4 regions of the Sphingopyxis sp. GW821-FHT10B01 genome follow, and region 3 is predicted to be linked to each of the others. Evidence: predicted binding sites of a transcription regulator. Region 3 holds the regulator's gene; each other region holds the start of a gene.
The links. Region 3 encodes LexA, which represses DNA repair genes until DNA is damaged. Its sites were predicted from a motif close to GTTCCNCNCTTGTTCT; they were not measured.
Positions count from the first base shown of each region.

Region 1: AC07NV_RS13745 (ribonucleoside-diphosphate reductase subunit alpha) is a predicted target of LexA. The motif match lies at 3,710-3,725, and genes of this name have one in related genera.
Region 2: AC07NV_RS06385 (ImuA family protein) is a predicted target of LexA. The motif match lies at 4,703-4,718, and genes of this name have one in related genera.
Region 4: uvrA (excinuclease ABC subunit UvrA) is a predicted target of LexA. The motif match lies at 2,639-2,654, and genes of this name have one in related genera.

Region 1 covers NZ_JBWKNS010000004.1:210,689-217,928, reverse strand. Annotated here, with positions in the region: gene AC07NV_RS13755 (acyl-CoA dehydrogenase) at 1-635, shown strand, start outside; gene AC07NV_RS13750 (EAL domain-containing protein) at 750-3,041, shown strand; gene AC07NV_RS13745 (ribonucleoside-diphosphate reductase subunit alpha) at 3,766-5,706, shown strand; gene AC07NV_RS13740 (hypothetical protein) at 5,700-6,017, opposite strand; gene AC07NV_RS13735 (ribonucleotide-diphosphate reductase subunit beta) at 6,060-7,124, shown strand.
Region 2 covers NZ_JBWKNS010000002.1:404,118-411,357, forward strand. Annotated here, with positions in the region: gene AC07NV_RS06375 (efflux RND transporter permease subunit) at 1-3,120, shown strand, start outside; gene AC07NV_RS06380 (efflux transporter outer membrane subunit) at 3,117-4,523, shown strand; gene AC07NV_RS06385 (ImuA family protein) at 4,724-5,524, shown strand; gene AC07NV_RS06390 (Y-family DNA polymerase) at 5,415-6,977, shown strand; gene AC07NV_RS06395 (error-prone DNA polymerase) at 6,974-7,240, shown strand, end outside.
Region 3 covers NZ_JBWKNS010000008.1:88,387-95,626, forward strand. Annotated here, with positions in the region: gene AC07NV_RS21140 (citrate synthase) at 1-1,243, opposite strand, end outside; gene gltX (glutamate--tRNA ligase) at 1,282-2,736, opposite strand; gene AC07NV_RS21150 (ComEC/Rec2 family competence protein) at 2,807-4,966, shown strand; gene lexA (transcriptional repressor LexA) at 4,920-5,618, opposite strand; gene AC07NV_RS21160 (molybdopterin molybdotransferase MoeA) at 5,685-6,875, opposite strand; gene moaC (cyclic pyranopterin monophosphate synthase MoaC) at 6,872-7,240, opposite strand, start outside.
Region 4 covers NZ_JBWKNS010000006.1:272,565-279,804, reverse strand. Annotated here, with positions in the region: gene AC07NV_RS18790 (BCCT family transporter) at 1-321, shown strand, start outside; gene AC07NV_RS18785 (M13 family metallopeptidase) at 338-2,422, opposite strand; gene uvrA (excinuclease ABC subunit UvrA) at 2,666-5,560, shown strand; gene AC07NV_RS18775 (putative quinol monooxygenase) at 5,682-5,990, opposite strand; gene AC07NV_RS18770 (substrate-binding domain-containing protein) at 6,440-7,240, shown strand, end outside.

The DNA of each region.
Region 1 (7,240 bases), on a different contig from region 3:
CGGCGCAGACCGATTTCGGCAAGCTCGGCGACGAAGCCGCCGCAATGCGTGCCGAAATCCTGATCCCGCTGGTCAAGGCGCATGCGACCGACATCGGCTGCGAGGTCGCGAGCCTCGGCGTTCAGGTCCATGGCGGCATGGGCTTCATCGAGGAAACCGGCGCCGCGCAGCATTACCGCGACGCGCGCATCGCCCCGATCTACGAAGGCACCAACGGCATCCAGGCCGCCGATCTGGTCGGGCGCAAGCTCGGCATGGCGGGCGGTGATCTCGTCCGCGGGCTGATCGACGATATCGCGCGCGGTGCGGCCGATTTCCCCGAGCTCCGCCAGCTTGTCGATGCCTGCCGCGCGGTGACCGACTGGATGGCGACGGCCAATACCGGCGACCGGCTCGCGGGCAGCTATCCCTATCTCACGATGCTGTCGACCGCGACGTGCGGGTGGCTGATGGCGCTCCAACACAAGGCAGCGCGCGCCGAACTCGATCAGGGACAAGGCGATGCCGCGTTCCTCGAGGCAAAGATCGCCTCGACGCGCTTTTACCTGCAGCAGATCGTCCCCGCGGCGACCGGCCTCGCCGCGTCGGCGCTTGCCGGCGATGCGGCGCTTTCGCCGCTGCCTGCAATGGCCTGAATCAGCCGGGATCCTGCGCCTTGCGCTCCGTTACGCGGCGCAGGCTTCCGCTCATGATTAACGCGATGATAACCATCTGGGACTAGGCACGACCGGCAATTGCTGGAGACGTGCGTGCCCATTCCGGTCAAAAGTCTGATCATCAGCTGGCGAACTATCGCGCTATCGCTGCTGATCGCGTTGGCGGTGGGCTTTTCGTCGGCCGGCGAGCTGGCCGACCGCGTGCTCGATTCGGTCGTCGGCAGCCTCGCCAACCGCCCGGTGACCGGCGAAGTCGTCATCGTCGCGCTCGACGAGCGGACGATGGAGCAGTCGGCCAACCGCAATTTTTCCATGACCCAATATGCGACTGTCGTCGACGCGGTGAACCGCGCCGGCGTCAAGCGCCTGCTGATCGACTTTTACTTCGACCGCAGGGAAGTCGATCAGGATTTCCCGCGCTTTGTCGAGGCGATCAAAAACATGGGCGACCGGGTGGTGCTGGCCGTTTCGACCCGTCAGGTGGCGGGCAGCGACCAAAAGGTCACGATCTTCCCGAGCGAGAAATTCGGCCCCGACGTCCCTATTGCGAGCATCGCCATCGAAAACGAGTTCTGGCAGGTCTGGAGCGCGCCGATTGCCTATCGTGCCGACGGGAAATTGCTTCCGACCTTTGCCGCGATCATTGCCGGCAAGCGGAGCGACATCCCCGAAAGCTTCCGGCTCGACCTGAGCTACGATACAAAGACGATCACCGAATATAGCGCTGCCGACCTGCTTTCCGGCAAGGTCGGCGCCCGCGAGCTCGCGGGCAAGGACGTGATCTTCGCGCCGACGGCGCCCAGCTTCCAGGATTATTTCTACCTGCCCGGCCATAACCGCATCCCCGGCGGCTATCTTCACGTCATCGCGGCCGAAACGCTGAAGCGCGGGAATCCAGTCGATATCGGCTGGGTCCCTTCGCTGCTTTTCGCCGTCGCGGCGACGGGTATCGTGCTGCTTCGGCGCTTTCAACGCGCCTTCGCGCTCGTCGCGTTGGCGACGACCATCATCCTTATCGGGGGCAAGGTCCTTCTCGGCTCGATGCTGGTTACGTCGTGGATCGGTGCCGCGCTGTTCTATATCGGGGCGATCAGCGCCAATGTATCGCGCACGCGCCGCAGGAACTCGGCGCAGCGCGAGAACCCCGTTTCAGGGCTGCCCAATTTCGAAGCGTTGCGGTCGCAGCCGGCGTTCGGCAGCGCGACGGTCGTCGCCGCAAAGGTCGTCAATTTCGAAGATCTCGCCGCCTTCATTCCGGGCGACGGCATCGGCAAGCTCGTCGAACAGGTCACCCGCCGTCTCCAGCTCGCGTCGCAGGGTACAACGCTCCACCATGATCAGGACGGCACCTTTGCCTGGCTCGTTCCCTATTATCAGCACAGCCAGATCGAAGGACAGCTCGCGGGTCTGGCGGCGCTGTTCAATGCGCCGCTGACGATCGGCGAGCTGCGCGTCGACGTCGCGATCGCCTTCGGCGTCAACGACGAGTTCGAAGGATCGAACGCCCAGCGGCTCGCCGCGGCGCTCGTCGCCGCCGAGCGCGCGATCCGCACCCGCTCGCTGTGGACAAAATATACGTCGCGCCAAAAGGAAGACGCCGGCTGGCAGCTCTCCTTCCACTCGCAGCTCGAAGACGCGCTGACCGGCGGCGACATCTGGGTCGCCTTCCAGCCACAATATGAAATCGCGACGCGCAAGCTGGTCGGGGTCGAGGCGCTCGCGCGCTGGACGCATCCGACGCGCGGCCCGATCCCGCCCGACGAATTCATCGTCCAGGCCGAAAAGAGCCAGGACATCTATCGCCTCACCCTGTTCGTGATGGACCAGGCTATCCGGTCGGCGGCGCAGCTGCGCGAGCGCGGGGTCCATATCAATATGTCGGTCAACCTGTCGGCGAGCCTGCTCGACCACAGCGACCTTGTCGGCACGATCCGCGTTATGCTGACCGCGCATCATCTGCCGCCCGAAATATTGACGATCGAGATCACCGAAACCGCGCAGATCGAAAACAGCCGCCAGGCACGCCAGACGCTCGCGCAACTCCGCCGCTCCGGCATCCGGCTGTCGATCGACGACTATGGCACCGGCCAGTCGAACCTCGAATATCTGACCGAGATCGAGGCCGACGAAATCAAGATCGACAAGCGATTCGTTATGACGATGCGCGATTCGCAACGGAACCTCGAAGTCGTCAAATCGACGATCGATCTCGCGCACCGTCTCGGTGCCGTTGCGGTCGCCGAAGGCATTGAAGACGGCGAAACCATGACCCTTCTCGAAGGCCTCGGCTGCGACGTCGGTCAAGGTTATCATCTTGGAAAACCTCAACTGTTTTCCGAACTGACCGCAGCCCTTTCCAGCCCGTTCCAGAACCGCACCGCGTAGCAGCCAAACTGGCAGCATTGCGTATAGTTAAGACTCGATTTACCTTGTCTATTAAGGTATATGCTCCGTTAACTGTTCTTCGTGGGCAGTGCGAACAGGAGATTGATCATGGGTTGGTTTTGGCGCTTCCTGGGCGGCACCGGTACGGATAGTGCTGGCGGTCAGGCCTAAGCAGGAACAGGTTACAAGATGGGGCTCCGGCATCGCCGGGGCCCTTTCTTTTTGTCCTGCGGCCGCGTGGAGAGCCGCCGCATGACAATCCTCTGCCAAATCTCCGATCGCCTCCGCCGGGTATCGCCGGCGCACGCCTCCGCCCCGCTCGCGGCACCCGGTAAATTTCGCTTTTCGCCCCCCTGTGGCCTGATCGCGGCGCAAACCCGCAGAAAGGCTGGCGCGATGCCTCTTGCTCGTCCATCAGCAGCGGCGAAACGAATCAAATTATCGACGAGTTGAGTCGTCAATCTGTCATTTACTGTCTTGCATCGCCGCGCCGACGTGGCACTATAGGTGGTGGGTCAACCACAGGGGCACCCCAATAAATAGTATAAGGCTGCGAATGGCGGATTTCCGTCGTCCATCCCATATGGACACGGGAAAACCCTTCCTGCGCCCAAAAAAAGTGCCCCGTGGACGGGTTTAGATGCTAAGACCGGGGCTTCGCCCTGAGTCGAACAAGACAGGAACAAAACGCACCATATGTGCGTTCAGATCGAGGGCGAATTAGATGGATTTTCGGGAAACGGAACGGGTGGAGACGAGCGACGTGGCGACGGTGGAACTGACGAAAAATGATGCGCCCGCGGTTGGCGAATCGGCTCCCGAGGCGCAGACGGCGGCCAAGCTGAATGACAGCAGCGAGGCCAAGGTTCACGCGCGTCGATTCGACGTCGTCACCGACAAGAGCCGCGACGCGCTGCTCACCGACTTCGGCAAGGAAACGCTCGAAGATCGCTATCTGCTTCCCGGCGAATCCTATCAGGATCTCTTCGCGCGCGTCGCGTCGGCCTATGCCGACGATCAGGAGCATGCGCAGCGCCTGTACGACTATATCTCGAAGCTCTGGTTCATGCCCGCGACCCCCGTGCTCTCGAACGGCGGCACCGGCCGCGGCCTGCCGATTTCCTGCTACCTGAACTCGGTCCCCGACAGCCTCGAAGGCATTGTCGAGACGTGGAACGAAAATGTCTGGCTCGCCTCGCGCGGCGGCGGCATCGGCACCTATTGGGGCAGCGTGCGCGGCATCGGCGAGCCCGTCGGGCTCAACGGCAAGACCAGCGGCATCATCCCCTTCGTCCGCGTGATGGATAGCCTCACCCTCGCCATCTCGCAGGGCAGCCTGCGCCGCGGTTCGGCCGCCTGCTATCTCGACATCAGCCACCCCGAGATCGAGGAGTTCCTCGAAATCCGCAAACCGTCGGGCGATTTCAACCGCAAGGCGCTCAACCTCCACCACGGCGTGCTGATCACCGACGAGTTTATGGAAGCCGTCCGCGACGGCACCGAATTCAACCTCCGCTCGCCGAAGGACCAGAGCGTCCGCGGCAGCGTCGATGCACGCTCGCTGTTCCAGAAGCTCGTCGAGACGCGCCTCGCGACCGGCGAACCCTACATCATCTTCATCGACCAGGTGAACCGCATGATGCCCAAGCATCACCGCGACTTGGGCCTCAAGGTCACCACCTCGAACCTCTGCTCGGAAATCACGCTGCCCACCGGCCGCGACCATCTCGGTCAGGATCGCACCGCGGTCTGCTGCCTCTCGTCGCTCAACCTCGAAACCTGGGACGAGTGGAACGGCGACAAGGGCTTCATCGAAGATGTCATGCGCATGCTCGACAACGTCCTGCAGGACTATATCGACCGCGCCCCGCCCGAAATGGCGCGCGCCAAATACAGCGCCAGCCGCGAACGTTCGGTCGGCCTTGGCGTCATGGGTTTCCACAGCTTCCTTCAGGCGCGCGGCCTGCCTTTCGAGGGCGCGATGGCAAAATCGTCGAACCTGCGCGTCTTCAAGCATATCCGCGCGCAGGTCGATCAGGCGTCGATGCTCCTCGCCAAGGAACGCGGCCCCTGCCCCGACGCCGCCGATCAGGGCGTGATGGAGCGGTTCAGCTGCAAGATGGCGATCGCGCCGACCGCATCGATCTCGATCATCTGCGGCGGCACCAGCGCGTGCATCGAGCCGGTGCCCGCGAACATCTACACGCACAAGACGCTGTCGGGCAGCTTCTCGATCCGCAACCCGCACCTCGAGGCGCTGCTGGTCGACAAAGCAAAGAACAGCGACAATATCTGGAACTCGATCCTCGAAAAGGGCGGCAGCGTCCAACACCTCGACTTCCTGACGCAGGACGAGAAGGACTGCTACAAGACGAGCTTCGAGATCGACCAGCGCTGGCTGCTCGAACTGTCGGCCGACCGCACACCCTATATCGATCAGGCGCAGTCGCTGAACCTGTTCATCCCCGCCGACGTCGAGAAATGGGACCTGCTCATGCTCCACTATCGCGCGTGGGAACTCGGCATCAAATCGCTCTATTATCTCCGCTCGAAATCGGTGCAGCGCGCCGGCTTCGCGGGCGGGGTCGAGGCCGACAACACCGCCGAAGCCCCGGTGTACGACCTGCAGACCACCGATTATGACGAGTGTCTTGCTTGTCAGTAAAAGGCTTCCTCGCCGACGCTTTTGGCATCACGCAATTGCGGGAAAGTCATGAAGCACTCGGCGCCGGAAAGTTTTGGATCGTGATGGGTACCACGCTGGCGTATGTCGTGATCGGCATCGCGCTTATGGTATCCGCCGTGTGGCCCGGCAGTTGCGATCATGAAGGTCGCCGGCTCGCAGGGATGATAAAGAGATATGGTTGCAGCCCCGACCTGCTTTCCGGAGGCGCAGTCGAAATAGGTTTGTTTGTCTGGCTCTGGTCGATGCCGACGATCGTTATCGTCGCGGTTGCCTGGTCCTGGATTCATCATTTCCGGCGCAAGCGCGCTCGAACGACGCAGTGGAGTAAGTAGATGCCCCTTCTAGAAGCCCGCAAGACCTACAAGCCCTTCGAATATCCGTGGGCGTTCGATTTCTGGAAGCGCCAGCAGCAGATCCACTGGGTGCCCGAGGAAGTGCCGCTGGGCGAGGATTGCCGCGACTGGGCGCAGAAGATCAGCGACCACGAGCGCAACCTGCTCACGCAGATTTTCCGCTTCTTCACGCAGGCCGATATCGAGGTGCAGGATTGCTACCACGACAAATATGGCCGCGTGTTCAAGCCGACCGAAATCAAGATGATGCTGACCGCGTTCAGCAACATGGAAACCGTGCATATCGCGGCCTATTCGCACCTGCTCGACACGATCGGCATGCCCGAGAGCGAATATGGCATGTTCCTCGAATATGACGAGATGCGCGCCAAGCACGACTATATGCAGCAGTTCGGCGTCGACAGCGACGAGGATATCGCGCGCACGCTCGCGATGTTCGGCGGCTTTACCGAGGGGCTTCAGCTCTTCGCCAGCTTCGCGATGCTGATGAACTTCCCGCGCTTCAACAAGATGAAGGGCATGGGCCAGATCGTCAGCTGGTCGATCCGCGACGAAAGCCTCCACTGCGAAGGCATCATCAAGCTGTTCCACGCCTTCACCAAGGAACGCGACTGCCTGACCAAGGCGGTGAAGGAAGACATTATCGACACCTGTCAGAAAACGGTGCGGCTCGAGGATGCGTTCATCGACCTCGCGTTCGAACAGGGCCCCGTCCCCGGCATGACGCCCAAGGAAATCAAGCGCTACATCCGCTACATCGCCGACTGGCGCCTTGGCCAGCTCGGGTTCCAGCCGATCTACATGATCGACGAACACCCGCTCCCCTGGCTCGCCCCGCTGCTCAACGGCGTCGAGCACGCCAACTTCTTCGAAACGCGCGCGACCGAATATAGCAAGGGCGCGACCCGCGGCGAGTGGAACACGGTCTGGTCGAGCTTCGACAATCGCAAGAAAGCCAAGGCCAACGACGACGCGACCCCCGTCATCACCGCCGAAACCGACGGCGACGACATGTTCAAACAAGCCGGCATCGCCGCCGAGTAAAACCAAAACCCCTCCCCTTCAGGGGAGGGGCAGCGAGACTTACCAGCTTGCTGGTTAGTCGCAGCGGGGTTGGCTAAGAGCGGCCAGACCGCCATCGCGGCGCCCGCAACAAGCAG
Region 2 (7,240 bases), on a different contig from region 3:
TATCTGCTGCCGATCGAGCAATATCCCGACATCGCCCCGGCGCAGGTCAATATCCGCGCGACCTATCCGGGCGCATCGGCCGAAACGATCGAGAACAGCGTCACGCAGGTGCTCGAACAGCAGCTGACGGGGATCGATGGCCTGCTCTATTTCAGCTCGCAATCGAGCTCGCGCGGGCAGGCGAATATCACCGCCATCTTCGCCAAGGGCACCGACCCCGACATCGCGCAGGTGCAGGTCCAGAACAAAATCCAGTCGGCCTTGTCGCGCCTGCCGCAACAGGTGCAGAGTCAGGGCATCCGCGTCACCAAGGCCAATTCGGACACGCTGTTGCTCGTCGGCGTCTATGATTCGACCAACACACGCGTGAATCAGGATGTGTCCGACTATATGGCGTCGAACATCCAGGACCCGCTGTCGCGCATCGAGGGGGTCGGCGAGGTCAATATCTTCGGCGCCCCGCACGCGCTGCGCATCTGGCTCAATCCGCAGCGGCTCGCCGCGGTGTCGCTGATGCCGAGCGAAGTGATTTCGGCGATCACCGCGCAGAACAGCGAAGTCGCGGCGGGCGAGGTCGGCGGGCTGCCGTCGCCGCAGGGGCAAATGCTCAACGCGACGGTCACCGCCCAGTCGCGACTGCAGACGGTCGAACAGTTCGAAAATATCGTCCTGAAGACGCTGGCCGACGGATCGACGGTGCGGATCAAGGATGTCGCGCGCGTCGAGATCGGCGCCGAAAGCTATGCCGTCGTCAGCCGCATCAACGGGCACCCCGGCGCGGGCATGTCGATCTCGCTCTCGCCGGGGTCCGACGCGCTCGAAACCGCCGACCGGGTGAAAGCGCGAATGGAGGAACTCGCCGCCGATTTCCCCGACGGCCTGACCTACAGCTACGCCAATGATGCGACCGCTTTCATCAAGCTGTCGGTCAGCGAAGTGCAGAAATCGCTGCTCGAGGCGATCCTGCTCGTCATCATCGTCATGTTCGTCTTCCTGCAAAGCTGGCGGGCGGTGCTGATCCCCGCGATCGCGGTGCCGGTCGTGCTGCTCGGCACCTTTGCGATCTTCTATATGCTGGGGTTCAGCATCAACACGCTCACGCTGTTCGGGCTGACGCTCGCGATCGGCCTGCTCGTCGACGACGCGATCGTCGTGGTCGAGAATGTCGAGCGATTGATGGAAGAAAATCCCGGCATGTCGGCGCGCGAGGCGACGATCCAGTCGATGAAGGAACTGCAGGTCGCGCTGATCGCGATCGCGCTCGTGCTGTCGGCAGTGTTCATGCCGATGGCATTCTTCGGCGGATCGACCGGCGTCATCTATCGGCAATTCTCGGTCACCATCGTCTCGGCGATGGGGCTGTCGGTCCTCGTCGCGCTGATCCTGAGCCCCGCGCTGACCTCGACCTTGCTCAAGCCCAAAAGCCATGACGACGCCGCGGCGACAGGCGGACGCTTCCCGCGCGCGCACGCTTTTCTCGAGCGCGCCAAGACCGGTTTCAACACCCGGTTCGACCGCACGGTCGACCGTTATGTCGGCAGCGTCACCAAGGTGGTCGACCGCAAATGGCTCTTCCTCGGCATCTATGCAGTCCTGCTCGCCCTGCTCGCCCTCCTCTTCCTGCGCCTGCCGAGCGGCTTCCTGCCCAACGAGGATCAGGGGCGCGTCCAGGTCCAGTTCCGCCTGCCCGCGGGCGCGACGCAGGGGCGGACGCTCGAAGTGCGCGACGAAATCGAAAAATATATGCTCACTCATGAAAAGGCGAACACGCAGGCCCTGTTCCTGATCGCCGGCGGCGGCGGCGGCGCGGCGGCGGGACAGAATACCGGTCAGGGTTTCGTCAACCTCACCCATTGGGACAACCGCCCGGGCAAGGAAAACACCGCCGATGCGATCGCCGAGCGCGCCCGCAAGGCGCTCAGCGGCCTGCGCGATGCCCAGATCTTCGCGCTTGTCCCCGGCGCGGTCCGCGGCCTCGGTGATTCAGCGGGCTTCACGATGCAGTTCCAGAACCGCAGCGGCATGAGCCGCGAAGAGTTTGTCGCAGCCCGCGAAAAATTGCTCGCCGCCGCGAACGCGAATCCGAAGCTCACCTCGGTGCGCCTGTCCGATCTGCCCGATGTTGCGACGCTGAAGATCGACGTCGATACCCAGCGGCTGACCGCCTATGGCATCGACAATGCCGATGTGAACTCGACCCTCGCGACCGCGTGGGGCGGCCGTTACGTCAACGACTTCATCGACAAGGGCCGCGTCAAGCGCGTCTATGTCCAGGGCGACGCCCCCTATCGCGCGAAGCCCGAAGACCTTGGTCAATGGTATGTGCGTTCGGCCGACGGCGGCATGTCGCCCTTCTCGGCCTTTGCCAAGACCGGCTGGTCGACGACGCCGAGCAGCAGTTCGCGCTTTCAGGGCGTGCCCGCCTTCGAAATCTCCGGCCAGCCGTCGCCCGGCACCAGTTCGGGCGAAGCGATGGACGAGATGGAGCGCATGGCGAATGAAATCCCCGGCACCAGCGTCGCCTGGTCGGGTTCTTCCTATCAGGAACGCCTCTCTTCGGGGCAGGCGCCCTTGCTCTATGGCCTGTCCTTGCTCGTCGTCTTCCTGTGCCTCGCGGCGCTGTATGAAAGCTGGTCGATCCCGCTCGCGGTGCTGCTCGTCATTCCGCTGGGGCTGATCGGCGCGGTGTTCGCGGTGAACCTGCGCGGTCTCGAAAACGACGTCTATCTCCAGATCGGCTTGCTCACGACGATGGGGCTCGCCGCGAAAAACGCGATCCTGATGATCGAATTCGCCGAGCAGGAGGAACGCAAGGGCAAGCGCGTGATCGAGGCTGCGGTCGCCGCGGCGCGCATCCGTCTGCGTCCGATCCTGATGACCAGCTTTGCCTTCATCTTCGGCGTGCTGCCGCTCGCGATCGCAACCGGCGCCGGCGCGAACAGCCGCGTCGCGATCGGGACCTCGGTGATCGGCGGGATGCTCACCGCGGCGTTCCTTGCGATCTTCTTCATCCCGCTCTTCTTCGTCCTCGTCCGCCGCGGCGTCCGCGACGGCCTTGCCGCGGTGCGCGCCCGGTTGGGCAAGAACAAGGGTGACGGCCCGGCGGAGGTTCCGGCATGATCGGCACCCGCGCCCTCCTGCTCGCGGGCACCTTGATGCTCGCCGGCTGCTCGCTGGCCCCGAAGACGGTCCTGCCTGCGGCGCCGGTGCCGCAAAGCTGGCCCGTCGGCGACGCCTATCTCTTGCAGAGCGAGGCCGCGTTACCGATCCTGTCGTACAAAAGCGTCTTCACCGATCCGCGACTCCAGTCGTTGGCCGATCAGGCGCTTGCCAACAACCGCGACCTGCGCGTCGCCTATGCCAATGTCGCCGCGGCGCGCGCGCAGGTTCGCGTCACGCGGTCGGGGCAATTTCCCGAACTCGGGATCAACGCCGGGGCGGGCTATTCGGACAATAGCGGGAGCGGCAACGGCACGGGCGATTTTTCGCTGCGCGGCGGTATCACGGCGTTCGAACTCGATCTGTTCGGCAAGCTTGCCAATGCGACCGAGGCCGACCGCAATCGCGCGCTTGGCACCGAGGCCGCGTCGCGCACCGTGCGCCTCGCGCTGATCGCCAATCTCGCCGATGCGTGGGCAACCTATGGCGCCGACCGCGACCTGTTGAAAATCGCCGCGGACACGGCCGCCAATGCGCGCGAAAGCGTGCGGCTGACCAAAGCCCGGCTCGACGGCGGCGTCGCGCCGCGCACCGACCTCCGCCAGGCCGAGCAGATTCTCGCAACCGCCGAGGATTCGATCGCGCAGCAAAAGACCGCGCTCGCGCAGGATGAGAATCTGATCCGGCTGCTCGTTGGCGGCGATATCGAGCGAACCCTGCTCCCCGCGGGCCTGACCGAAGTCACGCCCGCGATCGTCGCGCTGCCCGCCGGGGTCAGTTCCGACATCCTGCTGCGCCGCCCCGACGTGATCGAGGCCGAATATGGCCTGCGCGCCGCCAACGCCAATATCGGCGTCGCGCGCGCGCGGCTCTTCCCGTCAATCTCGCTGACCGGGCTGCTCGGTTTCGCCAGCAATGCGCTGTCCGGGCTGTTCGACAGCGGTGCCTTCAACTGGTCGGCCAGCGGCGCTGCCACCGCCCCGATTTTCGACGCCGGCGGCCGCCGTGCGGGCGTGGCGGTCAGCGAGGCGCAGCGCGATGCCGCGCTCGCGGGCTATGAAGGCGCGATCCAGACGGCGTTCCGCGAGGTCGCCGACGCGCTCGCGGTGCAGGGGACGATAGCCGAGCGCGTTCGCGCCGCCGCCGCGAACACCGAGGCGGCTGCCGACACCGCAACGCTCACCGACGCGCGTTACAAGGGCGGGGTCGACAGTTTCCTCTCCAGCCTCGACGCACAGCGCAGCCTCTATTCGGCGCGGCGGAGCGAGATCGGGACGCAGCTTCTGCTCGTCCAGACGCGAATCGCCTTGTTCCGGGCATTGGGCGGCGACAGCGCCGCGGGTTCGGCGACGCCGACACCCTGACTTCCTCGTGCCGTGTTCCCCGGCGAAAGCCGGGGCCCATGCGGGGTAGCCCGGCCCTGTCTGGGCCCCGGCTTTCGCCGGGGGACGGTGTCTTGTTCGAAAGGGACATGCCCCGATCAATTCCGGGGTGACCACAGAAGCCGACTCTCCTTGACAATTCCCTCCGCTCGCGCGCTAATAGAACAAATCAGGAACATATCATGCGCGAGTCGTCTCCCATACTCGCCGGGCTGCGCAAACGCATCGCCCGGCTGGCCGCCAGTGGCGGTCTCGAAAGCCGCCCGGTCGACGGCTGGCTGGCGACCGGCCATGCCATGTTCGACACGGCGGTGGGCGGCGGGCTCGCGACCGGCCGAATTCATGAATTTTTCACCGCCGATGCGCTCGATGCGACCAGCGCCGCGGCCTTCGCGGCACTGGTCGCGCTGCGCACGCCGGGCAAGGCCCCCCTCCTCTGGCTGCGCACCGCCGACGCGGGGCGCCGCAACGGCCATATCTATGCGCCGGGTATCGCCGAACTCGGCGGCGACCCCGACCGGCTGCTCCTCGTCGAAACCGCCGACCCGAAAATGCTGCTCGCCTGCGCGAACGACGCCATACGCTGCGCGGGATCGGCAGCGGTCATTGTCGAAAGCTGGGGCAAATTCCCGTTGTTCGACCTCACTGCAGGACGACGCCTTGCCCTTGGTGCGCGCGATGCAGCGACGACCTTGCTGATGCTCCGCCTCAATGCCGTTCCGGCGCCGAGCGTCGCCGAAACGCGCTGGAACGTCGCCGCCGCCCCCTCGCGCAAACTCGAAGCCAACGCCCCCGGGGCCCCCGCCTTCGACCTCGAACTGCTGCGCTGGCGCGGCGGGCCCGCCGGCACCCGCTGGCGACTGGACTGGAACCATGACGAAAAATGCTTCGGGCCAAACCCTGGCGAAACGACGCTATCTGGCGCTCTTCTTCCCCTTTCTGCCCGCCGAGCGATGGCTTCGCACGGCGCCGCGGCCGCCTGACGCCCCGCTCGTCTTTGCCGAGAAGCAGCGCGGCGCGATGCGCCTCGCGAGCGTCGATGCCGCTGCGCTGGCCGTCGGGCTACGCATTGGCATGCCGCTCGCCGATGCGCGCGCGCAGGTCGGTGAACTCACGGTTGTTCCGCACGATCCGGTGCTCGACCATGGATGGCTCGACCGGCTCGCGCAGGGCTGCGCGCGCTATACCCCACTCGTCGCGCTCGACGCGCCCGACGGGCTGATCCTCGATATCGCCGGGGCCGAGCATCTCCATGATGGCGAAGCCGAGCTGGTCTGCGATGTCGAGAGGCGCCTTGCGCGGCTCGGCATGACGCTACGCCACGCGCTCGGCCCTACCGCCGACGCCGCGCGGGCGCTGGCGCGCTACCAGACGCGCCCCGCCCCCGACGAAGCGTCGGCGATCCGCCGCCTGCCCGTCGCGGCGCTCGAACTCGAAAGCGAGGCGGCGACCGCGCTCGTCCGCGCGGGGCTCAAGACGATCGGCGACCTCGCGAGCCGCCCGATGGCGAGTATCGCCGCGCGCTTCGGCGCCGACGCCGCGACCGCGCTGCGCCGCCTGCTCGGCGATGCGCCCAGCCCGCTCGACCCGCGCATTGCCCCGCCGCCGGTCGTCGCCGAACGCCGCTTTGCCGAGCCCATCGCAAGCACAGCGCATGCCGCGAAGATCCTCGCCGAACTCGTCGGCGAAGCGGGCGAAGACCTTGCCGAACGCGGCAAGGGCGGACGCCATTTCTGCGCGACCTTCTTTCGCAGCGACGGCCTTGCGCGAACAATCGCGATCGAGACAGGGCATCCGACGCGCGACGTGAGCGCGGTCATGCGCCTCTTCGCCGAGCGTATGGACAGCCTCGCCGATCCGCTCGACCCCGGTTTCGGCTTCGACATGATCCGCCTCGCGGTGCCGCGGCTCGAACGGCTGACCGCGACGCAATTGAAGCTTGAGGGCGGCGCGGTGCGCGCGGCGGGTCGGGAAGGGGCGATCGACGAACTCACCGACCGGCTGACGACGCGGCTCGGGCGCGGGCGCGTCCGGCGGCTGCGTCCCGCCGACACCCATATCCCCGAACAGGCACAGCTTGAGCTCCCCGCGATCGAGGCGCCCGCGCCGCTGCCCTGGCCCGCGCCCGAAGAAGGCGAACCGCCCACGCGCCCCTTCCACCTGTTCGACCCGCCACAGCCGATCGAAGTGATCGCCGAGGTTCCCGACGGTCCGCCGCATCATTTCCGCTGGCGCCGCGCGACACACGCGATCCACCGCTACGAAGGCCCCGAACGCATCGCCGCAGAGTGGTGGCGCCGCCGCGACAATGGCGGCCTGACGCGCGACTATTACCGCGTCGAGGATGCGCAGGGCCGCCGCTTCTGGCTCTTCCGCCACGGCCTCTACGACGAAAAACCCGACCCGCGCTGGTATATCCACGGGGTCTTCGCATGAGCGGGGAGGCCGACGCTGGCTTCGCCGAACTGGTCGCCGCGACCAACTACAGCTTCCTGCGCGGCGCCTCGCACCCCGCCGAGATGGTGGCGGAGGCAATCGCCCTTGGCATGCCGGGTATCGGCATTGCCGACCGCAACAGCATCGCGGGGGTGGTGCGGGCACTGACCGGGCTACGCAAGCTACGCGAGGATGCTGCAGAAGACGGGATCGAACTCCCCGACATAAAGCTCGTCGTCGGTGCCCGGCTGGTCTTCGACGAC
Region 3 (7,240 bases):
CGGTGTAGAGCTGGCGCGGACGGCCGATCTTCTGCGCGGGGTCCGAGATCATTTCGTTCCACTGCGCAACCCAGCCGACGGTGCGGGCGAGCGCGAAGAGCGCGGTGAACATCGTCGTCGGGAAACCGATCGCCGACAGGATAACGCCCGAATAGAAATCGACGTTCGGGAACAGTTTCTTCTCGACGAAATAGGGATCGTTGAGCGCCATTTCCTCGAGCTGCAGCGCGACCTCGAACACCGGGTCGTTGACCTTGAGCGCTTCGAAGACTTCGCGGACGGTCTTCTGCATCACCGTCGCGCGCGGATCGTAGTTTTTATAGACGCGGTGACCGAAGCCCATCAGGCGGAACGGATCGTCCTTGTCCTTGGCGCGCGCGATATATTCGGGGATGCGTTCCGGACGGCCGATTTCGCGCAGCATGTTGAGCGCGGCTTCGTTCGCGCCGCCATGCGCCGGTCCCCACAGGCAGGCGATGCCCGCCGCGATGCACGCAAACGGATTGGCGCCCGACGAGCCGGCAAGGCGAACGGTCGAAGTCGACGCATTCTGCTCGTGATCGGCATGGAGGATGAAGATGCGATCGAGTGCACGCTCGACGACCGGGTTCACCTCATAGGGCTCCGCGGGTACGCCAAAGGTCATGCGCAGGAAATTGCCGGTGTAGCTCAGCGAATTGTCGGGATAGACGAACGGCTGGCCGACCGAATATTTGTACGCCATCGCGGCAATCGTCGGCATTTTCGCAATCAGGCGGTGGCTGGCGATCATCCGCTGGTGCGGATCGTGAATCTCGGTCGAGTCGTGATAGAAGGCGCTGAGGGCGCCAACGACACCGCACATGACGGCCATCGGATGCGCGTCGCGGCGGAAACCGCGATAGAAGGTCGCGAGCTGTTCGTGCAGCATCGTGTGGCGCGTGATCGTCGTGTCGAAATCGGCCAGTTCCTGCGCATTCGGCAACTCGCCGTTGAGCAGCAGGTAGCAGGTTTCCATGAAGCTCGAATGTTCGGCAAGATCGCCGATCGCATAGCCGCGGTGGAGCAGGACGCCTTCGTCACCGTCGATGTACGTGATTTGCGACTCGCAGCTCGCGGTCGAGGTGAAGCCGGGATCGTAAGTGAAGGCGCCCGTCTGGGCGTAGAATTTGCGGATATCGACGACGTCGGGGCCGACGGTGCCCGACAGGACAGGGCTGTCGACGGTCTTGTCGCCCAGCGTGATTTTCGCGGTGTCGGTCATATATTTTTCCCTGTTCTGACGGCGGGGAGAGTGAGTGGCTACGCCCCTGCCGGAAAATGTTGCGCTGCGTCAAGTCGCGCCAGACTGACATCCCGTCCGAGCAACAGCAGCACGTCGAAAATCCCCGGGGAAATGGTCCGGCCGGTTAATGCCGCGCGCAAAGGTTGTGCCAGCTTGCCAAGCCCCAGTTCGGCGGCTTCGGCTTCGGCGCGCACGGCGGCGTCCAGCTCTTCTATCGTCCAGTCGTTCAGCCCGCGAAGCCGCTGAGTCACGGCGGCAAGCAGGCCTTCGGGCGAAGCCTTTAGCACCTCGGCCGCCTTTTCGTCCACCGGCAACGGGTCGGGCTGGAACAGGAAAGTTGCCCCATCGGCGATCTCGTCGAGCGTTTTGGCGCGCGGTTTGAGCGATTCCATCGCGCGCGTCAAAAGCGCGCGGTCGGCGTCGTTTAGCGTACGACCGACGAGTTTTTCGACGCGCGGGGCGACAAGACCGGCGAGGCGGCTATCGTCGGCCTCGCGGAGATAGTGGCCGTTCAGATTCTCGAGCTTCTTGAAGTCGAAGCGCGACGGCGAGCGGCCCACATGCGCGAGGTCGAACCATTCGGTGGCCTGCGCGCGGCTGATGATCTCGTCGTCGCCATGCCCCCAACCGAGGCGGAGGAGGTAATTGTTCACCGCTTCGGGCAGGTAACCCATCTCGTCGCGATAGGCGTCGACGCCGAGCGCGCCGTGGCGTTTCGACAGCTTTGCGCCGTCGGCACCATGGATCAGCGGGACATGGGCATAAACGGGCCGGCGCCAGTTCATCGAGTTGATCAGCGCGAGCTGGCGGAAGGCGTTGTTGAGATGGTCGTCGCCGCGGATGACGTGCGTTACGCCCATGTCATTGTCGTCGACGACCACGCTGAGCATATAGGTCGGCGTGCCGTCGCTGCGCAGCAGGACGAAATCGTCGAGTTCGGCGTTCTGGACGGTGACCTCGCCCTGGACCTTGTCGGTGATCGTCACGGCGCCGTCCTGCGGTGCGCGGAGGCGAATGACGTGGGGCACCGACGGATCGCCGTCGTTCCGATCGCGCCACGGGCTGCGGACGCGGAAGGGGAGGCGCTTTTCCTGCGCCTCGGCGCGCATCGCGGCGAGTTCGTCCTGCGTCAGATAGCAGCGATAAGCTTCTCCCTTGGCGAGCAACTCCGCGGCGACGTCCGCATGACGCGGCGCGCGGGCGAACTGGAACACCGTCTCGCCGTCCCAGTCGAGGTCGAGCCAGCGCATTCCGTCGATTATCGCGTCGATCGCGGCGTCGGTCGAACGGGCGCGGTCGGTGTCCTCGATGCGAAGCAGAAACTGGCCGCCATGGTGCCGCGCGAACAGCCAGTTGAACAGCGCTGTCCGGGCACCGCCGATGTGCAGGAAACCAGTCGGGGAGGGCGCAAAACGCGTCACCACGGCAGCGCCGGTCGCTTCGGTCGAATCGGTCTGATTTTCGGTTGCCACCAAGGCCTCTTTCACTCAATTTGCCGTCCCCAGCGGGAGTGGGCGGGACGGGGATCGGGGAGCCCCTAGCATGGCGACAAGGCAGCTTCAAACGCCCATTGCCGCGCGCTGGGCAAGTTTCCGGCACCGGATTGCCGATGCGATCGAGGCGCGACTTGAGGCCGAGCGCGAACGGATCGGCCTGTGGCTGCCTGTCGCGCTCGGTGCGGGAATCGGCGCGTGGTTCGCACTTCCTGCGGCAGCGCACTGGATCGGGTTGCTTTTGTCGCTCGCGGCGGGTTCGCTTGTAGGCTTTTTGATTGGCTGGCAAAGTCGGCTCGGGCGTGCCGTCGCCATCGGATGCGCGGTGATGGCCTTGGGGGTCGTGTTGATCTGGGGCCGCGCGCTCTGGGTCGCGGCGCCGGTGCTCGCTGCACCGGTGACGACCGAATTTTCCGCGATCGTCGAGCGGGTCGAGTCCTTGCCGGCCAAAGGGCAGGTCCGCATTCTTGCGCTGCCCCGGCATCGTGCCGATCTGCCGCCGCGCGTGCGACTGACCCTGCGCAGCGAACAGGCGGGGGATTTGACCGATGGCGAGGCAATCAGCGTCCGCGCCAGGTTGATGCCGCCCCCCACCGCGAGCCTCCCCGGCGGTTATGACTTCGCGCAGCGCGCGTGGTTCGACGGAATCGGCGCGGTGGGCACGGTGCTTGGCGACGTCTCGCGTGCGCCCGGCAGAGGGGGGACGGCTCCACCGCTTCGGTCACGGCTGAGCACATATATCCATGGGCAGATCGATGGATCGGCGGGCAGCATCGCGGCGGCGCTCGTGACCGGCGACCGGGGCGCGATCAGCGAGGAGGACGACGAGGCGATGCGCCGGAGCGGGCTCGCGCATCTCCTGTCGATCAGCGGCCTTCACGTGACCGCTGTGGTGGGTTTTGCGATGGTCCTGACGCTGCGGCTGTTCGCGCTGAGCCGTCGGCTCGCGCTGGCGGGCTATGTCCTGCCGCTCGCCGCCGCCGCCGGGGCGATCGCTGGCGGCGGATATACGTTGCTGGCGGGGGCCGAGGTGCCGACGCTGCGTTCGTTCATCGCCGCTTTGCTGGTCCTCGTCGCCTTTTTGATGGGGCGCGAAGCGCTGACATTGCGGCTGGTCGCGGCGGGCGCGCTGATCGTATTGATCTGGCGCCCGGAATCGCTGGCGGGGCCGAGCTTTCAGCTAAGCTTTGCCGCGGTGACCGCCATCATCGCCCTGCATGAAAGTCGCCCCATGCGAAGGTTTCTTGCCCGGCGCGAGGAAGGCTGGCTGGTCCGCGCGGGGCGTGGCGTCACGGGGCTTCTGGTCACCGGCCTTGCAGTGGAAGTCGCGTTGGCGCCGATTGCGCTGTTCCATTTTCACAAGGCGGGGCTTTATGGCGCGCTCGCCAATGTCGTGGCCATCCCGCTGACGACCTTCGTCATCATGCCCGCGGAGGCGCTGGCCTTGCTGTTCGACAGCGTCGGACTTGGCGCGCCCTTCTGGTGGGTGGCCGAACAGGCGCTGCGTGCGTTGATCGGACTGGCGCATAGCGTCGCGAACGCGCCGGGCGCTGTTGCCATGTTGCCGACGTTTCCGCGCTGGGGCTTCGCGTTGGCAGTGTCCGGCGGTCTCTGGCTGCTGTTGTGGACGACCCGTTGGCGCCGCGCCGGGGCTGTTCCGCTGATCATGGGCATGGCGGCGTTGCTGGTTCAGCCGCGCCCCGACCTGCTCGTTACCGGCGACGGCCGCCATATCGCAGCCGCGCTTCCCGATGGCAGCTATGCGCTGCTTCGCGACAAGGCAGGCGACTATATCCGCGATACGATGGGGGAGGCCGCGGGGATCGATACCCCGCTCGCCGCGCTGACCGACCTCGATCATGTCGAATGCAATCGCGATTTCTGCCGCTGGAGCCAGGGCGAAGGCGCCGCGCGGCGTATCATCCTCGCGTCGCGCGGGCGCGACCGGATCGAAGGCGCGGAGATGGCGGCGGCCTGTGCCGCCGCCGATGTCGTGATCAGCGACCGCTGGTTACCGCGCGAATGCATCGGACGCTGGATGACCATCGACCGCGACAGCCTCGCCGAAACCGGCGGGCTTGCGCTCTATTTCGGCAAAAAGCCCGAAGCCGTCGCCACGCTTCGCGCGGGCGACGGCCATCCGTGGCGTTTGCCGCAGCAACTCAGTGGTAACGACGAAGCAGTCCCGACAGGCGCCCTTGCACGATGACGCGCTCGGCGGGGTAGCGCTGCGGTTCATAGGCGCTGTTCGCCGGGTCGAGCCGGATCATCTGGCCTTCGCGGCGGAAATATTTGAGCGTTGCGTCCTGCCCGTCGACGAGCGCGACGACGATATCGCCCTCGCGCGCGGTGCTCGCTTTTTGGATCAGCGCATAATCGCCGTCGAAAATGCCCGCCTCGACCATCGAGTCGCCCGACACTTCGAGCGCATAATGCTCGCCCGAGCCGAGCAATGCCGCGGGAACCGCGAGATTATTATGCTCTTCGAACGCCTCGATCGGGACGCCCGCAGCGATCTTGCCGTGCAGCGGCACCTCGACGATGTCGTTGGCGGCGATGGGCCGGAGCGCCGGGGCCGGTTTGCGCAGCGGGACAATATTGTCGCGATCGTTATTGTCGCGATCGTTGCGCACCGCGGGCTTCGCGGCGTCGGGCACCTTCAAAACTTCCAGCGCGCGGGCCCGATTGGGCAGGCGGCGCAGAAAACCTCTTTCTTCCAAGGCACTTATCAGCCGGTGTATACCCGACTTCGATTTCAGACCCAGTGCCTCCTTCATCTCCTCGAACGACGGCGAAATGCCGCTCGCATCGAGCTTTTGCTGGATGAAGTGGAGCAGTTCATGCTGCTTTGCGGTCAACATCGATCATTCTCCATGGATGCCATTGCCGGACATAGGGAGAACGATAGTGGAACAAAGCGGAACTTGTCAAGCGACGACGATATAGTCCGCCATCTCGCCCGCGCTGCGCGGCGGTGCGTCGATGTCGCGGATCAGCAAGGCGTTGGCCGACGCGAGCGGCAGGGTCCGCCCGCTCTCCTGCCCGAAAAAGGGTATCAAACGCCCGTTTTCCAGGCGCGCACGCAGATAATCGCGGCGGGTTCCGCCCGCCGGCAGCGGTTCGGCGAGCGGCGCGCGGTGAACCGCGGGCAGCGGATCGCGCGCACCGGCGAGGTGGCGGACGAGCGGCAAAAGGAACATCGTGGCGGTGACAAAGGCCGACGAAGGATTGCCGGGCAGGCCGACCAATATGGCATCGCCGATCGTTCCGGCGATCAGCGGTTTGCCGGGGCGCATTGCGATTCGCCAGAAATCGATGCGTCCGCCGGCATCTTCGAGCGCGCCGCGGACATGGTCGTGATCGCCCACCGACGCCCCGCCGACGGTTACGATGACGTCGTGACGTCGCGCCAGATCCTTGAGAATCTTGGAAAGTATATCCCTGTCGTCGCGAATATGGTGGGGCAGGATCGCCTCGGCGACGTCGCCCTGAAGCATTGCGGCGAGCATCGCGCCATTGCTGTCGGGAATCTGTCCGGGCGCAAGCGGACGGCCCGGCTGGACGAGCTCGTCGCCGGTGGTCAGGATCGCAACGCGCGGCCGCCTGCCAACGGCGAGCTGCCCCGCACCGCTCATTGCCGCTGCGGCGATGGCGCCCGGTGTGAGGCGTGTCCCCGCGGGCAGGAGCGTTGCACCGGCGGCAAAATCGGCGGCGCGCAGCCGGATATGGCGGCCCGAGATCCCGGGGCCATCGCCGGTTAACCGCAATTGCCGGTCCACGAGCGTCACATCTTCCTGGACAATGACGGTGTCGGCCCCATCCGGCAGCATCGCGCCGGTAAAGATACGCATGGCTTCGCCCGGCTGCACCGTCCGGTCGGGCGCGGCGCCGGCCGCGATTTCGCCCGTGACGGTCCATGGGCCGGGCAGGTCGGCAAAGCGGATCGCATAGCCGTCCATCGCCGACAGAGGCGCGGCAGGCTGGTCGCGCTGCGCGACGACATCGACTGAAAGATAGCGCCCAAGCGACTCGGAAAGACCGATATTTTCGCTCGCGAGGGGCTCGCGCAGCCGGAGAAGCCGTGCCTGCGCTTCTTCAACCGGGAGCAGGCCGGTCATTCGGCGCGCCAGTCGCCCGAGCGCCCGCCGCTCTTTTCGAGCAGGCGGATATCGCCAAGCACCATCGCACGGTCGAGGGCCTTCGCCATGTCATAGAGCGTAAGGAGTGCGACCGATGCCGCGGTCAGCGCTTCCATTTCGACCCCGGTCGGGCCCGTGGTCGCGGCGGTTGCGGTGACGGCGATGCCGCTTTCTTCCCATGCGAAATCGACCCCGACCTTGGTCAAGGCGAGCGGATGACACAGGGGGATCAGCTCGGCGGTCCGTTTCGCCGCCATGATCCCGGCGATTCGCGCGGTCGAAAGGACATCGCCCTTTGGCGCATTGCCGCTGCGGACCGCTTCGAGGGCTTGCGCTGACATGGT
Region 4 (7,240 bases), on a different contig from region 3:
GGCGTCGCGGCGATCGTGCTGTTCGCGATCTTCCTCTCTTATGTGGCGGGGGCCGACGCCAATGTCTCGGCCATGAGCGCGCTGTCGACGCGCGGCATTTCGCCCGACGCACCCGAAGCGCCGCTGTGGGTGCAAGCGGTGTGGGGGATTACCGTGGGGCTGGTCGCGATCGTTCTCGTTGCAGGCGGCGGCATCGACGGCATCCGCATGATGTCGGTGCTCGGCGGCTTTCCTGCGCTGTTCGTCATCGTCGGCGCAGCGCTGTCGCTGACTGTCATGGCGGTACGGGGACGGCACGAAGCCGCCCCCGCCCAATCCTGAGAAAGGGGTCTCAGGACTACCAGATCCGGGTGCGTTCCTCGGGCTTCAGATAATATTTGGCGCCCGCGGCGACGCTGAACGCCTTGTACCACGCATCGACGTTGCGCACAGGCCCGATAATGCGCCAGCGCGCCGGGCTGTGCGGATCGCTCGCCACCTGCTGCTTGATCGCATCCTCGCGCTGCTTCGTCCGCCACGCCTGCGCAAAGGCGAGGAAGAAGCGCTGGTCGCCGGTCAGCCCGTCGATCACCGGCGCGGGCTTGCCGCCGAGCGACCGGCGATAGGCGTCGTAGGCGACCTCCAGTCCCGCCAGATCGGCGATATTCTCGCCCATCGTCAGGTCGGGATTGATGAACGATCCCGGCGCCGCCTCATAGGTCGCATATTGCGCTCCGAACGCCTTCGCCTGCGCGTCGAAGCGCGCCGCGTCCTCGGCGGTCCACCAGTCGCGAACGGCGCCGTCGGCGTCGATCTTGCGGCCCTGATCGTCAAAACCATGGGTAATCTCGTGGCCGATCACCGCGCCGATCGCGCCATAATTGACCGCATCGTCGACGCTCTCGCTGAAATATGGCGCCTGCAGGATTCCGGCCGGGAACACGATCTTGTTCTCGAGCCCGCCATTATAGGCATTCACTTCCTGCGGGTTCATCGACCATTTCTTGCGGTCGACCGGCTTGTTGAGGTCCGACAATGCATAGGCATATTCGAACGCCGCGCTGCGCTTCACATTGCCATAGAGATCGGCGGGATCTATCTTCAGCCCCGAATAGTCGCGCCATTTGTCGGGGTAGCCGACCATGACGTCCATCTTCGCGAGTTTCGCCAGCGCCGCGTCCTTGGTCGCGGGGGCCATCCAGCTGTTGTTCCGGATGCGGTCGCCCATCGCGAGTTTCAGGTTGGTGACCAGCACCTCCATCTTCGCCTTCGCGCTCGCCGGGAAATATTGCTTCGAATAGGTTGCGCCGACCAGCTCGCCGAGGCTGCCGTCGACCAACGTCAGGCCGCGTTTCCAGCGCGGGCGCAGCTCGCCGACACCGCTCAGCGCCTTGGTATAGTCGAACCGGCTGTCGACGAATGCCTTCGACAGATAGGGTGCCGCATTGTCGGCAACATGGAATTGCTGCCACAGCTTGATCGTGTCGAGTGGCGTCTTGGCATAGAGCGCAGCGATGTCGCGCACCGCGGTCTTTTCGTTGACGATGATGCGCTTTTGCGGCGTGATCCCCGAACCCGCGAACCAGGCGCTCCAGTCGAGCCCCGGCGCATAGGCGGCCAGTTCGTCCGCCGACATCGGATTGTTGATCTTCCCGATATCGCGGCGGTCGGCGATCGCCCAGCTGACTTTCGCGATCTCGGTCTCGAACGCCATGATCGCATCGGCCGCCTTTTCGGGGTCGGCGTTGCCCGCCATTTTCATCGTCCGTGCGATATAGGCGCGGTACGCGTCGCGCTGCGGCTTGAAGCTGTCGTTGAGGTAATAGTCGCGTTCGGGAAGGCCGATCCCCGCCTGCCCTAGCCACAGGACGTTAACGGTCGGATCGGCAGTGTCGGCATAGGGGCCGCCGCTGACGATCGTCGAACCGAACGTCCCCTGCGTGCCGCCCATGAAGCGCGCCATTTCGCTCTTGTCCTTGATCGCGGCGACCGCAGCGATGTCGGCCAGCAGCGGCTTGGCGGCGAGCGCCTCGACCCGCGCCTCGTCCATGAAGCTTTGATAGAGTCCGCCGACCTGGCTCGCCGCGGGCGCTCCGGCGACAACCGCGCGAAGCTGGCGCTGGGTCAGGTTATAGACGTCGTAATCGACCCCCGCCGACGCCTGATCCGACGGAATCTCGGTGCGCGCGAACCAGTTGCCATTGGCATAACGATCGAAATCGTCGCCGGGCTTCACCGATGGATCGCGCGCGTCAAGGTCGACGCCCCATTTGCCGAACGACAGCGCTTTCAGCGATCCCTCCGACGAAGCATCGCCCTCGTCGGCAGCCTTCGCTACGAGCGTCGCATCGCTTCCCGCCTCGCTCGCGGCGGCGGCCGCCGGTGCAGCAGCCAGCGCAGCTACGATCGCCAGTCCCGCGGCGCCGCAAAAAAAGCTCTTCATTTCCCCAGTCTCCCAATTGCCCGCGCCATCGGGTCGAGACGGCGCACATGGTCATCCTTGTCCGCCCGTGACGCCAAGCGGTCAAGCGAGCGACACGACGCTTGGTCGAAGCCGTTGGTATGTTGGTGGAAAGAGTAAGCGAATAGCCCTGCATTGCGGTGCGACCCCGACCATCCTATCTATGAGGCAACCGCGCAAAACCGCACTTGCGCCCTTAGAACAAATCTGGAACAAATCCCTCCCATGAGTCTCACCCATATTTCCGTCCGCGGCGCGCGCGAGCATAATCTCAAGGGCGTCGACGTCGATCTGCCGCGCGATGCGCTGATCGTCATCACCGGCCTGTCGGGCAGCGGTAAGTCGTCGCTCGCCTTCGACACCATCTATGCCGAGGGCCAGCGGCGCTATGTCGAGAGCCTCTCGGCTTACGCGCGCCAGTTCCTCGAAATGATGCAAAAACCCGATGTCGAGCATATCGACGGGCTATCGCCCGCGATCAGCATCGAGCAGAAGACGACGAGCCGCAATCCGCGCTCGACGGTCGCGACGGTGACCGAGATCTACGACTATATGCGCCTTCTGTGGGCGCGCGTCGGCATTCCCTATTCGCCGACGACCGGCGAGCCGATCAGCGCGCAGACCGTGACCGACATGGTCGACCGCGTGATGGAACTGCCCGAAGGGACGCGCGCCTATCTGCTCGCCCCCGTCGTCCGCGGCCGCAAGGGCGAGTATAAAAAGGAACTCGCGCAGTGGCAGAAGGATGGCTTCACGCGCGTCCGCATCGACGGCGAATTTTACGAGATCGGCGAGGCGCCCAGCCTCGACAAGAAGTATAAGCATGACATCGAGGTCGTCGTCGACCGCATCGCGGTCCGCGAAGGCCTCGGCACCCGCCTCGCCGACAGCTTCGAGACCGCGCTGAAGCTCGCCGAAGGCCTCGCCTATGTCGACCTCGCCGATGGTCCGGTTCCGGGCCGCGAGGAAGAAGACACTGGCGGCGCGATGAAGGGCGCGGGCATTCCCGCGAACCGCCTCATTTTCTCCGAGAAATTCGCCTGCCCCGTCTCGGGCTTCACGATCGCCGAGATCGAACCGAGGTTGTTCAGCTTCAACGCGCCGCAGGGCGCGTGCCCCGCATGCGACGGGCTCGGCGAACGGCAGGAGTTCGACCCCGACCTCGTCGTCCCCAACCACGCGCTCAGCCTGAAAAAGGGCGCGGTCGTGCCGTGGGCAAAATCGAACCCGCCCTCGCCTTATTATATGCAGGTGCTCGAAAGCCTCGGCAAAGCCTATGGCTTCGACCTCACGACGCCGTGGCAGGACCTGCCGGGCGAGGTGCAGCTGATCATCCTCTATGGCAGCGGCGGCAAACCCGTCGAGCTGACCTTCAAGGACGGCAAGCGCAGCTACACGACGCACAAGGCGTTCGAGGGCGTGATCGGCAATCTCAACCGCCGCCTGCTTCAGACCGAAAGCGCGTGGATGCGCGAGGAACTGAGCAAATACCAGACGCCCCAGCCGTGCGAGACGTGCCACGGCGCACGCCTGCGCCCCGAGCCGCTCGCGGTGAAGATTGCGGGCGAAGATATCAGCATGTCGGCGCAGCGCTCGGTCGCCGACGCGCTCGGCTGGTTCAGCACGCTCGACGCGAAACTCAACGACACGCAGCGCCAGATTGCCAAGGCGATCCTGAAAGAGATTAACGAGCGGCTCGGCTTCCTCAACAATGTCGGGCTCGATTATCTCAACCTCAACCGCACGTCGGGCACGCTCTCGGGCGGCGAAAGCCAGCGCATCCGCCTTGCCTCGCAGATCGGGTCGGGCCTGTCGGGCGTGCTCTACGTCCTCGACGAGCCGAGCATCGGCCTGCATCAGCGCGACAACGACCGACTGCTCGAAACGCTGAAGCGCCTGCGCGACCTCGGCAACACCGTGATCGTCGTCGAGCATGACGAGGATGCGATCCGCCACGCCGACTATGTCGTCGACATGGGGCCCGGCGCGGGACTGCATGGCGGCGAGATCGTCGCCGAGGGCACGCTCGAACAGGTGCTCGCGAACAAGAACAGCCTGACCGCGGCGTATCTGACCGGCGCGAAAAGGATCGAAATCCCGAAACATCGCCGCAAGGGCAATGGCTTCGACCTCGTGCTCAAGGGCGCGCGCGCGAACAATCTCCAGAATGTCACCGCAAAGATCCCGCTCGGCACCTTTACCTGTGTCACCGGCCTGTCGGGCAGCGGCAAGTCGAGCCTGATCATCGACACGCTCTACGCCAGCGCAGCGCGCGTGCTCAACGGCGCGCGGATGATCGCGGGGCCGCACGACAGCCTGAAAGGGCTGGAGCATTGCGACAAGGTCATCGACATCGACCAGTCGCCGATCGGCCGCACCCCGCGATCGAACCCCGCGACTTACACGGGCGCCTTCACGATCATCCGCGACTGGTTCGCGGGGCTGCCCGAAAGCCAGGCGCGCGGCTACAAGCCCGGGCGCTTCAGCTTCAACGTCAAGGGCGGACGCTGCGAGACCTGCACCGGCGACGGGCTGATCAAGATCGAGATGCACTTCCTGCCCGACGTCTATGTGACGTGCGAGACGTGCCACGGCAAACGCTACAACCGCGAAACGCTCGAGGTGAAGTTCAAGGGCCACAGCATCGCCGATGTGCTCGACATGACGGTCGAGGATGCGGCCGAATTCTTCAAGGCGGTGCCCTCGATCCGCGAGAAGATGGCGATGCTCGTCCGCGTCGGCCTTGGCTATATCAAGGTCGGGCAACAGGCGACGACGCTGTCGGGGGGCGAGGCGCAGCGCGTCAAGCTTGCCAAGGAGCTGTCGCGCCGCTCGACCGGGCAGACGCTCTACATCCTCGACGAACCAACCACCGGCCTCCATTTCGAGGATGTCCGCAAACTGCTCGAAGTGCTGCAGGCGCTCGTCGATCAGGGCAACAGCGTCGTGGTGATCGAGCATAATCTCGATGTCATCAAGACCGCCGATTATATCCTCGACCTCGGCCCCGAAGGCGGCGTCAAGGGCGGCGAGATCGTCGCCGCGGGCACCCCCGAGCAAGTGGTGAAGGAGAAGCGCAGCTTTACGGGGCAATATCTGGCGCCGCTGCTCGCGAAGTAAGCGCCACCCTTCACCTTATCGTCACCCCGGGCATGGTCCGGGGCCCATCGCCGTCGCGCAAATGGGTGGTCCGGCATGGCGAAGAAAGCGAAGCCCTGCCCGTTTGCGGGAGGGGAGAAGATCACCCCATCAGCTTCGCGGTGATATCCTCGGCCGCATAGATACGGATCACCGGCGGCTGCGGCGACAGCGCGCGCATTTCGGCGACGAAGACGGTCGACGCGGGCACCGCGAAATGGGTGCGGACCGCGTCGATGCTCTCCCACTCCTCGACAAAGACGAGGCGGTCGGGCTGCTCGACATCGACATGGCAGCGATGCGCCAGACACCCCGCCTCGCCGCGCGACCGCGCGCTATGCTCTGCGCCGAGCGCGATCATTCGCTTGGCGTTCTCGGGGGTCATGATGACGTGGCCAGTGATGAGGATCAAGGGGAGTTCCTATGCAGTGTGGAACGATGAACAAGCCAATTCGGGATCGCCAATTCAACTTGATAATTGTCGAACCGCTGGCTCTTAAAGAGCATCGTCATGGCCCTTCTTCGCTTCCTCACACACGCCTTGCTTTTGAACAAACATTTCGTTTTCTGGCCCGCGAAGCCGAAGCGGCCCTGTTTCAGTCTCCACGAGGATCCAACGCTGGAGAGGCTTTTTAGAACTTAAACAATGAACAAAGCATCCCCGAAGCGTAGTTATAAATCTCGGATCTGGTTTTACCGACGGCAGGTTCAACGGCGCTATCAGGCCAACGCGGATGTCCGTGACACTTATATGACAAACCCTGTCACATACACGTCACACAACTCCCCCAGAGGGCAGTCAGCGAGTCGCCGCGGGGGTGGTGGCTTGGATCGGTAACGACCCCCACCACAGGATCTAAGATGACCCAGAAATTCGCTCTCGCCGTCGGCGCCGCCGTGTGCGCGCTGGCGCTTTCCGCTTGTCAGGACCAGGCCTCCTCGGGTGGCAGTGCGCGTGATTATATCAGCGCGGTCGGTTCCTCGACCGTCTATCCCTTTGCGACCGCGGTCGGCGAAAAGTTCGCCGAGGCGACGGGCAACAAGACCCCCAAGATCGACAGCACGGGCACCGGCGGCGGTTTCGAACGCTTCTGCGCCGGTGTCGGCGGCGACACCCCCGACATCGCGAACGCATCGCGCCGCATCAAGAAGAAAGAGTTCGACACCTGCGCCAAGAATGGCGTGAAGGACATTGTCGAAGTCCAGATCGGCATCGACGGCATCGCGCTGGGCGAAGCCGCCCGCGGCCCCGGCTTCAAGCTGTCGGAAGAAGATGTTTACAAGGCGCTGGCCGCCAATCCTTATGGCAAGCCGAACACCGCCAAGACGTGGAAGGATGTGAACCCCGCCCTCCCCGCCGTCGCGATCTCGGTCTTCGGCCCGCCGTCGACCAGCGGCACCTATGACGCGTTCAAGGAACTGATCCTCGGCAAGGGCTGCGACGCCAATGCGGAGATGAAGGCGCTGAAGGACAGCGACAAGGAAAAGCACGAAGCGACCTGCACCACGCTGCGCGGCGCGCCCTTCTATGTCGAGCAGGGCGAGAATGATAACCTCATCATCTCGAAGCTCGACAAGAACCCGACCAGCCTCGGCATCTTCGGCTTCAGCTATCTCGATGCGAACAAGGACAAGATCAAGGCGGTCCCGGTTCAGGGCATC